DNA from 2 places in the Stutzerimonas sp. VN223-3 genome. Region 2 is predicted to be linked to the other one. Evidence: predicted binding sites of a transcription regulator. Region 2 holds the regulator's gene; the other holds the start of a gene.
The links. Region 2 encodes LexA, which represses DNA repair genes until DNA is damaged. Its sites were predicted from a motif close to CTGTNTNNNNANACAG; they were not measured.
Positions count from the first base shown of each region.

Region 1 (5,133 bases), 170 kb from region 2:
CACCGCCAGTACCGGCGCCGGCAGTTGCAGGTGTTCCAGGCGGCCACGAGTCAGTTCGAACAGCTTGGCTGGATCACGCTCGGCGCTGAGCAGGCCGACCGGCATCTGGCTATCGGCCAGGTTGCGGTGCTCCAGATGCAAGGTGAAACGCTGTACACCGCTGTCGCGACCGGCCAGGTAGGCGGCGAGATCGGCGGTCAGACGGCGCAGCGGAAACAGCAGTGCCTGGTGCGACTCGACTTCGAAGTTCAGCTCGATCCGGGCATCGAAGCGGTCTGGTGGCCGGTAGAAATCCAGCGCCAATGGACGATGTTCTAGCAGAGTATCGAGATGCCTCAGCGCTTCTGCGGGAAAACGCCGCGCCAGGCCATTGCGGGGCAGGGCGAGCACCTGCTTTAAGGTCCGAAGACCCATGCGGACAAAAGCGGTCGTCACTTCACGCGACAGGCCGATACGCTCTATCGGCAGTGAGCTCAGTACGCGATGCAGCGTCTCGGTATCCATCACGGCTAGGCCGTCATGCACGTTGGCCAGGACGCGTGCGGCGGCTGGGTTGGGCGCGAGGGTAATACGATGTTGAAAGCCCAGCGCGTCTAATTCCTCGCGCAGACGTGCCTCCAAACGAGGCCAAGGGCCGAACAGGCCGAGACTGGAGTGCACTTCCAGCAGCAGGCAGCGCGGGTAGTGCAGGCTGACTTGGGAACTGAAGCCATACCCCCAGGCGGCCAGAAATTTCTGCCAGTGCTCGATTGTCGCGAGGTCATAATCGGCAGTAGCGAAGTCGCGGGTCAGCGCCTGGGCGGCGATTAGCGATTGCCTCGGCTTAAGACCAAGAGCTCGCGCGGCTGGATTGACCGCCTGCAGTACGCGGCGCTGCGGCGTGCCGCTCAAAAGTGCTAGCGGCGCCTCGGCATCGGCGCGGCTGCGCAACACACCATCCATGGCCAGTTGCGGCAGCAGAATGCAGGCCCAAAGCATGTCCATCTCAGTGCCACGCTGCGGCGGGGATCGGTCGCGCGGGAGCCAGGCCGCCACGACACTTGAGTACGCGCAGTTGCGCTGGCTGGACTTCGACAGCCAAGCGCAGTGCCGCCGGTGAGGGATTGACCGCCTCGCGCAATGGTCGGTAGGCGAAGGCCAGGGTCTGGCCTGTCTCGGCAGCAACCTGTAGGCGGCGCAGGGCGCGATCATCGGCCTGTTGCGGCCAGCACAACACGGCGCCACAACTGCCCGAGCGCAGACATTGCTCGGTAGTCCACAAGGCGTCACGTCCTTGCGCCTTGATGATTATCAACTGACGCAGGTCCACACCGGCGGCCAGCCAGGCGTGGGGGTAGGGAACATGAGGAGGAGCCACCAGCACCACACGCTCACCGCCGACGGTCAACCGTGCCAGAGTCGGCCAGAGCAGGCGCAGCTCGCCGATACCGGTAGTAGCGAAAAGAATTTCACTTAGGGCCGATTCCGGCCAGCCGCCGCCGGGCAACGCTGCGTCCAACGCGGCATGCCCGGTTGGCTGAGTGTTGGGCGATACGACTCTGGTCTGGCCACGCCACAGGCGACGTGCATCAAGTAGATGGGTGAGAGCGACCGCGGATGTCATGGCAATGGAGTAGTCCAAATACTGTATGTGGATACAGTATTTGGCTTGCCCGAAGAACGGTCAAGCTGACGCGATGAAACGCGTATCTGCATGAAGGTTTTCGGCGTATTGCTGACTGGTCTCTGCGAGCTGATTGCAACTGCCATTCAGTGCTGTGGCTTGGCGAGGTCGCCAGTTGCTTTGAGGGATCTGCTACTGAGGCTGCCGCATGGAGTGGCTGCGGCTGTTCCTTCTTCGAACAGACATCCGCTAGCCACCGTATTAAATGAATATTTATGAATTTAAAGTACATCAGTATTCATTATATTTATTCTATTTTTCGGGGCACACTCCTGTGACTTCGCTCGATCTCTTTTCTTGCTTCGGATTCCGTCGGGTCGGATAGAAGCTCGGCGTTGAGCTGCCACTTAATTTGCTTTGGAAACGTTATGGCCGATGCTTCTTTAGATGACACCGCTCCGACATACAACTACGCAGTTATCCGTCGTTTTACCCTGATGACGCTGTTCTGGGGTGTCGTTGGGATGGGGATGGGGACCATTATCGCGGCCCAGCTGGTCTGGCCGGAACTCAACCTCGGGTTACCCTGGACGAGCTTTGGACGCCTCCGCCCGGTTCACACCAATCTGGTGATATTCGCGTTTGGCGGAGGTGCGCTATTCGCGACCTCGTTCTACGTCGTGCAACGCACCTGCAGGGTACGGCTGATCTCGGATTGGCTGGCCAACTTCGTTTTCTGGGGCTGGCAGGCTGCGATCGTGGCGATACTGATCAGTTACCCCCTCGGCATTACCTCATCCAAGGAATACGCCGAGATGGAATGGCCCATCGCGTTATGGGTCACGCTGGTTTGGGTGGTCTACATGTATCTGTTTTTCGGAACGATCGCGCGGCGCCGGACCCAGCACATCTATGTCGCTAATTGGTTTTATGGCGCTTTTATCGTTGTCACGGCGATGGTGCACGTAATCAATCACGCCGCCATTCCGGTGAGTCTCTTCAAGTCCTACTCGTTCTATTCCGGCGCAACGGACGCGATGATCCAGTGGTGGTACGGGCATAGCGTGGTGGGCTTCATTCTTTCCGTGGGTTTCCTCGGGATGATGTATTACTTCGTGCCCAAGCAGGCCGAGCGCCCGGTGTACTCCTATCGGCTATCGATCGTGCATTTCTGGGCAATCATCAGCCTGTACATCTGGGCCGGCCCGCACCACCTGCATTACACCGCACTGCCGGAATGGGCGCAGAACCTGGGCATGGTGATGTCGATCATTCTGCTGGCACCGAGTTGGGGCGGGATGATCAACGGCATGATGACGCTGTCGGGCGCCTGGCATAAATTGCGCACCGATCCGATCCTGCGCTTTTTGGTGGTGTCCCTGGCTTTCTACGGCATGTCCACTTTTGAAGGCCCGATGATGGCGATCAAGACCGTCAACGCCCTGTCCCATTACACCGATTGGACCATCGGCCATGTACACGCCGGTGCCTTGGGGTGGGTCGCCATGATTTCCATCGGAACGCTCTATCACATGGTTCCGGCGCTGTGGAACCGCGAGCGCATGTACAGCGTGCGCCTGATCAACGCGCATTTCTGGCTGGCGACCATAGGTACCGTGTTGTATATCGCCTCGATGTGGGTCAACGGTATTACCCAGGGCCTGATGTGGCGCGCGATCAACGATGACGGCACCTTGACCTATTCATTCGTCGAAGCGCTGGAAGCCAGCCATCCAGGCTATATCGTGCGTCTAATCGGCGGTGGAACATTCTTTCTCGGCATGCTTTTGATGGCCTATAACACTTGGCGGACCGTGCGTTTGGCTGCGAACGAAGAGCCAGGCATTGCCGGTGCGGCGGGGCAGGTAGCCTGAGTAACATTGCGTTGTCCGAGGCGTTTAAAAAAATATTCATGGAATAAGTAAATAGCTTCTTATTTTTTATCAGTTCGTGGTTGTGTCTAGACTGCCTCCATTACTTTCTGGAGGCATTGCGATGGGCTGCGAATCGATCCGCTGTCTGATATGCCGGTTTGCAGAACCGTATTGCACAACAGGCCCGTAAAACGGCCTGAGCGCAGGTATTGATTCATCCGCGCCGGTTGCCGTGCGGCCGGCTTAACGCAACTGTCATAGAGGAAAAGACATGAGCATTCGTCTCGGCGACATCGCACCCGACTTCGAACAGGATTCCAACGAAGGCCGCATCCATTTCCATGAATGGCTCGGCGATAGCTGGGGCGTGCTGTTTTCCCACCCGGCCGATTTCACGCCGGTGTGCACCACTGAGCTTGGCTTCACCGCCAAGCTGAAAGATGAGTTCGCCAAGCGCAACGTCAAAGCCATCGCGCTCTCGGTGGACCCGGTGGATTCGCATATCAAGTGGATCGATGACATCAACGAGACCCAGAATACGCGGGTCAACTTTCCGATCCTGGCCGACGCCGATCGCAAGGTGTCCGAGCTGTACGACCTGATTCACCCCAACGCCAACGACACCCTGACCGTGCGTTCGCTGTTCGTTATCGACCCGAATAAAAAAGTGCGTCTGACTATTACCTATCCGGCGAGCACTGGACGCAATTTTCACGAGATCCTGCGTGTGATCGATTCGCTGCAACTGACCGATAACCATAAGGTCGCCACGCCCGCCAACTGGCAGGACGGCGACGAAGTAGTGATCGTGCCTTCGCTCAAGGATGAGGAAGAGCTCAAGCAGCGCTTCCCGAAGGGCTACCGCGCGGTGAAGCCTTATCTGCGTATGACGCCACAGCCGAACCGTTGATCGAACGCTGGCAAGCCAGTAGGAATGTCCGAATTCGCGATATAGGCGCAGGGCAGGATACCGGGACGGTCAATGTTTCGATCAAATAGGGGGCGGCGACCACGGTATTCGCACCTGTCGATTGCATCGGGCTGGCTTTGCTTGTGCTAGGAAAATCAGTCGATTAGGATTCGCGCCCGGGTATGGGGCGCGAGTGCTCGCATCACTTCGTCATGACATATCGAATATTGAAGCCCGGCTCGGAAACGGCCGGGCTTTTTCATGTCCCCGGCTCTCAAGATGGTGAGCGGGCCGGTTCTGTTCCTGTGGGTCTGGAATGCAAGTCAAGTTAAAGAGAGGATTGCCATGCGTGAGCGCTTGTTGGCCGCGGAAAAGGTAAAGGCTATCGAGTGGCAGGGCGGGCAGCTGCGTTTGCTCGACCAGCGCAAACTGCCGCTAGAAGAGCTATGGCACACCTACGATTCTGCTGCGGCTGTTGCAACGGCCATTCGCGACATGGTCGTACGCGGTGCTCCTGCGATCGGGATTAGCGCGGCGTATGGGCTGGCTCTCGGGCTCAAGACTCGGCTTGCCGAAGGCGGCGATTGGCGTGCGGCGCTGGAAGACGACTTCAAAGTGCTTGCCGACTCGCGTCCGACCGCCGTCAATCTGTTCTGGGCGCTGAATCAGATGCGTGAGCGGCTGGATCGGCTGAAACCAGGCGAAGATCCGTTGATGGCTGCCGAGGCTCAGGCGGCTTCCATTCA
Region 1 is NZ_RBEC01000001.1:1,071,402-1,076,534, forward strand. It holds gene D7241_RS04970 (Y-family DNA polymerase) at 1-978, opposite strand, end outside; gene imuA (translesion DNA synthesis-associated protein ImuA) at 986-1,603, opposite strand; gene ccoN (cytochrome-c oxidase, cbb3-type subunit I) at 2,032-3,477, shown strand; gene D7241_RS04985 (peroxiredoxin) at 3,749-4,387, shown strand; gene mtnA (S-methyl-5-thioribose-1-phosphate isomerase) at 4,733-5,133, shown strand, end outside.
Region 1: a site for LexA is predicted at 1,625-1,640, ahead of imuA (translesion DNA synthesis-associated protein ImuA). Genes of this name have one in related genera too.

Region 2 (5,133 bases):
CTCGCGCCCATAGGTATAGTCGATGAGCTGATGCGGTACGCACAGATGGCCAGAGCCCATCGCCGAATGAATGCCGCCGACCGCGTTCACCGCGATCACCGCCTGCGCCCCAGCTTTTTTTAGCGCCCATAGATTAGCGCGGTAGTTCACCTGATGCGGCGGGATGCGGTGCGGATGTCCGTGACGGGCCAAAAACAACACATCTTTGCCGGCATACTCGCCGCGCAGAATATCGGCCGACGGCGGACCGTAGGGGGTTTCCATATATATAGCTTCACGTAGGGTGAAACCGGGCAACTCGGTCAGGCCGGTGCCGCCAATAATGGCGTGGACAGTCATCATGTTTCCTTGGTCAAGCGATCAGTTCGGCTGCTTTGAGGGTGGCGATCGATGCGCGCCAACGAGGATCCTGTTTGTACTCCAGCGAACCCGCCGCACGGCTGCGCATCTTCGCCAGTGCGAGCGATGGCTGCACACCGAGACGCTGCAGCGCCGACAGGGCTAGCTCGGCAGCGCCACGGTCGTTGCACACTAAGCCCATGTCGCAGCCAGCCGTTAGTGCCGCTTCGATGCGGCTCGCGGCATCACCTACCACATGCGCACCAGCCATCGACAGATCGTCACTGAAGATCACCCCACGGAAGCCCAGCTCCTTGCGCAAGATGTCCTGCAGCCAATGCCGTGAAAAGCCGGCCGGCTTGTCGTCGACCTGCGGATAGATCACATGTGCAGGCATCACCGCATCGAGCTCGCCAGCCAACTGCTGAAACGGAATCAGGTCATGCACACGAAGCGCGTCCAGACTACGCTCGTCGACCGGAATCGCCACGTGGGAATCAGCCTCGGCCCAGCCGTGACCAGGGAAGTGCTTGCCGGTGGCTGCCATCCCTGCGCTACGCATGCCTTTGATGAACGCTCCGGCAAGTTCGGTGGCACGCTGCGGGTCAGCCTCGAACGCGCGGGTCCCGACCACTGCGCTGCGTTGGTGATCCAGGTCGAGCACCGGCGCGAAGCTGAAATCCAGCCCAACCGCCAGCACTTCGGTCGCCATCACCCAGGCGCAGGTTTCTGCCAACTCCAACGCATCGGCGCGCGAGGCGAAGTCGCGCATCGCCGGCAAGCGAACAAAATCGCGCCGCAGCCGTTGGACGCGCCCGCCTTCCTGATCGACAGCCAACAGAACATCGGGCCGCACGGCGCGAATAGCGCAACACAGCTCCTGTACCTGGCGAGGATTTTCGATATTGCGAGCGAACAGAATCAGCCCGCCAACCTCCGGTTGGCGCAGCAACTGGCGATCCTCGGCGGTCAGCCAAGTACCGGCGATGTCCAGCATCAATGAGCCTTGCATGATGAGCAGATCCTTAATTCAGCGCTGCGCTCGACCAATCCGGACACGCCGTTTCGCCTATATGGACGGCACAACCGGCCGGCACCAGAGGAAAAAGATCGAGCAAATCGGCATTGCGCAGCCTGATGCAGCCGTGAGAAAGCGGTACGCCCATGGGTTCTGAGTCAGGCGTGCCATGCAAATAGATATAACGACGAAAGGTGTCGACCTCACCCATCCGGTTGTGTCCGGGCTCGCATCCGCTGAGCCAGAGGATTCGGGTGAGAATCCAGTCGCGCCCGGGAAACCGCTCGCCCAGGTCCGAATTCCAGACTTCACCGGTCCAGCGCCGGCCACGCAAAACGGCCCCGGACGGTAGCCCTTCACCGATACGCGCACGTACCTGGTGGCGACCACGTGGCGTGCAACCGGAACCATTGAGTTCGCCGACACCGTTACGAGCGGTAGACACGGGCAGCCGGACGCGCAGCCTGCCATCGGAAAACCCGTAGAGCATCTGGTCGGCAATCGAGATATGAAGGAAATCGAGATCAGACATGGGCGGCTAGCTTAGCTGATCGATCCCTGACCGTGTACCTCAACCCTTGGCGGGCATCGCCAAAGCGTTGCGTCGACCGATGGGATGGGCTTGAGCCAAGCTCGAGTCCACCACACCGGAATCGGCACGCATGCCGGCAGCTAGAAACGGAACCATCATGCGCATGACCTGCTCGATGGATGTCCTGGCGCCAAAATCGTTCTCAGCGATTGCTCGCAACGCCTTGATGCCCGACATGCTGAACGCCGCGGCACCGAGCATGAAATGCACGCGCCAGAACAGCTCGATGGGCGGAATCGAAGGCGCCGCCTCGTGCACTCGGTGCATGTACCGACGAAACACCTTGCCGTACATGTCCTCAAGATAGCGGCGCAGGTGACCTTGACTCTGACTGAATGACAGGCCCAGCAGGCGCATGAAAATCGACAGATCATCGCCACTGCGCGGCTTCACTGCAAGCGCCTGCTCGACCAGAATCTCCAGCAACTCTTCGAGACTGTCTTTCCTGTCGGGTTTAGCTTCACGTTTGTCCAGTTCTCGTTCAAGGCTCACGCAGAATGGCCCAAGGAAACGAGAGAAAACTGCTTGGATAAGCGCCTTTTTCGAACCGAAGTGGTAATTCACTGCCGCCAGATTGACCCCAGCTTTACTGGTGATCAGGCGAAGCGAAGTCTCGGCGAAGCCTTTTTCAGCAAACAGCTGTTCCGCTGCATCAAGAATACGCTCCACTGTTTCCGACTGCGCCATGCCCCCTCCCACTGACAAACACTTGTTTGAAACTTACGTTTCACTCACCACCAAGTCAACCACGAAAGTGTCCGAGCGCCTAACCGCAGGCAACCAGAGCTTGCACCAAGCCAGCGCAGCTCTCAACCAAACAAAGATTGCCAAGCATCAGGCACTGTATATAATCCCAGTCACTGTATAAAAGAACAGAGACCACCATGATCAAGCTGACCCCTCGCCAGTCGGAAATTCTCGCCCTCATCAAGCGATGCCTTGAAGAAAACGGCTATCCGCCTACGCGTGCGGAGATCGCTCAGGAGCTGGGTTTCAAATCGCCCAATGCAGCTGAGGAGCACCTTAGGGCATTGGCCAACAAAGGCGCTATCGAGATGACGCCCGGCGCCTCGCGCGGGATACGTATTCCAGGCTTCGAACCTGCCGCCGAAGAGAGCGGTTTACCCGTCATTGGACGAGTAGCAGCCGGCGCGCCAATTCTTGCCCAGCAAAACGTCGAAGAGTCCTGCCAGATCAACCCAGCATTCTTCCACCCCAAAGCCGACTATCTGTTGCGTGTGCGTGGTATGAGCATGAAGGACATCGGCATTTTTGATGGTGATTTGCTCGCCGTACATACCACGCGTGAAGCACGCAATGGCCAAGTCGTCGTGGCTCGGATCGATGATGAGGTAACGGTGAAGCGCTTCAAGCGCGAAGGCGACAAGGTCTGGCTGCTGGCTGAGAACCCCGAGTTTGCCCCCATCGAAGTGGATCTCAAACAACAAGAATTGGTTATCGAAGGCTTGAGTGTCGGCGTGATTCGCCGCTAAGGAGAGGTTCATGCAGTATCAACCCCAACCCACCGCAGGCAAACCACCGCAGCTTTCTTTATTCGAAGGGCTGATCGCCCATCGATTGACGCCGTTCGGAGAAATGGCCTGCGCCCCCCCGCAGCCCGCCGACGATTGGCTGAGCGAAATGACCTTGAGCGGCAGCGGTGGTCATTGCCGTCTGTTGCTCGCCCCGATCCTGCGCGAGCTCAGTGAGGCGGCCGACACACGCTGGCTGACTCTGATCGCGCCGCCTGCATCGTTGTCGCAAAGCTGGCTACGGGAAACCGGGCTCAACCGCGACCGTATCCTGTTATTGCAGGCCCGCGAGACCCAAGGTGCACTGGAATTGGCGTGCAAGGCACTGATGTCAGGCTGCAGCCATACAGTGATTACCTGGTTGGGACGTCTCGACAGGACCAGCCGGCTGAAACTGCGCGCTGCGGCCGATCAGGGCAACGCGCAAAGCCTGAATGTACGTATGGGTAACTGAACCGTCTGATCTATCCGGCACATGGAAGTGCCGAAAAAACTCGCCCAGCCGCAATGGCAACCAGGCGATTCGCATCAGTGCAGCACGTGCGGCTCCTCTTCTCGCTCGAATTCCCCTTCCGATACTCGCCCTGCCATCTGCACACCGACGCTGAACATTGCTTTGGCAATTTCGACATGCTGCCCCTGCAGGAACTCCTTGGCATCGTCAGAGAAATCCAATGTGGCCAGCACACCTTCGTCCTCAGCGCGACGCAGCACAATGCTGCCATCGGGTAGCTCGACGATTTCCAGAAAAGACGTTGGCATGAGTCTGCTCCCCGTGAAAGGCGCGCATTGTACCAGCCGGCCAGAATGCAGACAGCCCTTGGCTTGATACGAGCGGCGGTATGCAGATGCACCACAGCGCCACTACACAGTAGGATGGCGTCTCATCGCGGTCTGGACAGCAATCGGGACCGCGCCATTCGCTTCAAGGAAGCTGCCGAATGACCGCCAGAACGTTGCTGCTGACAGCATTGGCCATGCTTGCTTTCGCAGGCAACTCACTGCTTTGCCGTGCTGCATTGCGTGACAGCCAGATCGACCCTGCCAGCTTTACCGCGTTGCGCCTGCTGGCAGGAGCCCTGATGCTGTGGCTGCTGTTGTTCCTGCGTAAAGGATCTTCAGCGAAGTCCGGCAGCTGGTACGGCGCCGTGGCGCTCTTCGTCTATGCGGCAGCCTTCTCGTACGCCTACCTGCATCTCGATGCCGGTGCCGGCGCGCTACTACTGTTCGGTGCAGTGCAGTTGAGCATGATTGCCTGGGGGCTAATCAGAGGGGAGCGGCTGCATCGCCTGCAAGTGGTTGGGCTGCTTTTGGCAGGAGGGGGACTGGTCGCGCTTCTTCTGCCCGGCACGAGCACACCGCCTATATCGGCTTCGTTGCTGATGGTGCTGTCGGGCATCGCCTGGGGCGCGTACTCGCTTTTGGGAAGAGGAACACCAGATCCGTTGGCCGCGACAGCTGGAAACTTCATCCGCACGCTACCGATTGCGGCTGTGCTTTGCCTGCTGGCGTTGGCCTGGCTGGAGTGGGATACGGCCGGTGTGATCTATGCGCTCCTATCCGGTGGGCTGATGTCCGGTATCGGCTATGCCATTTGGTACGCCGCGTTGCCCGGCCTCGCAGCCATACAGGCTGCGAGCGTGCAACTGAGC
Region 2 is NZ_RBEC01000001.1:905,747-910,879, reverse strand. It holds gene D7241_RS04250 (S-methyl-5'-thioinosine phosphorylase) at 1-339, opposite strand, end outside; gene nagZ (beta-N-acetylhexosaminidase) at 353-1,351, opposite strand; gene D7241_RS04240 (L,D-transpeptidase family protein) at 1,365-1,889, opposite strand; gene D7241_RS04235 (TetR/AcrR family transcriptional regulator) at 1,929-2,636, opposite strand; gene lexA (transcriptional repressor LexA) at 2,834-3,442, shown strand; gene sulA (SOS-induced cell division inhibitor SulA) at 3,453-3,935, shown strand; gene D7241_RS04220 (hypothetical protein) at 4,010-4,243, opposite strand; gene D7241_RS04215 (DMT family transporter) at 4,423-5,133, shown strand, end outside.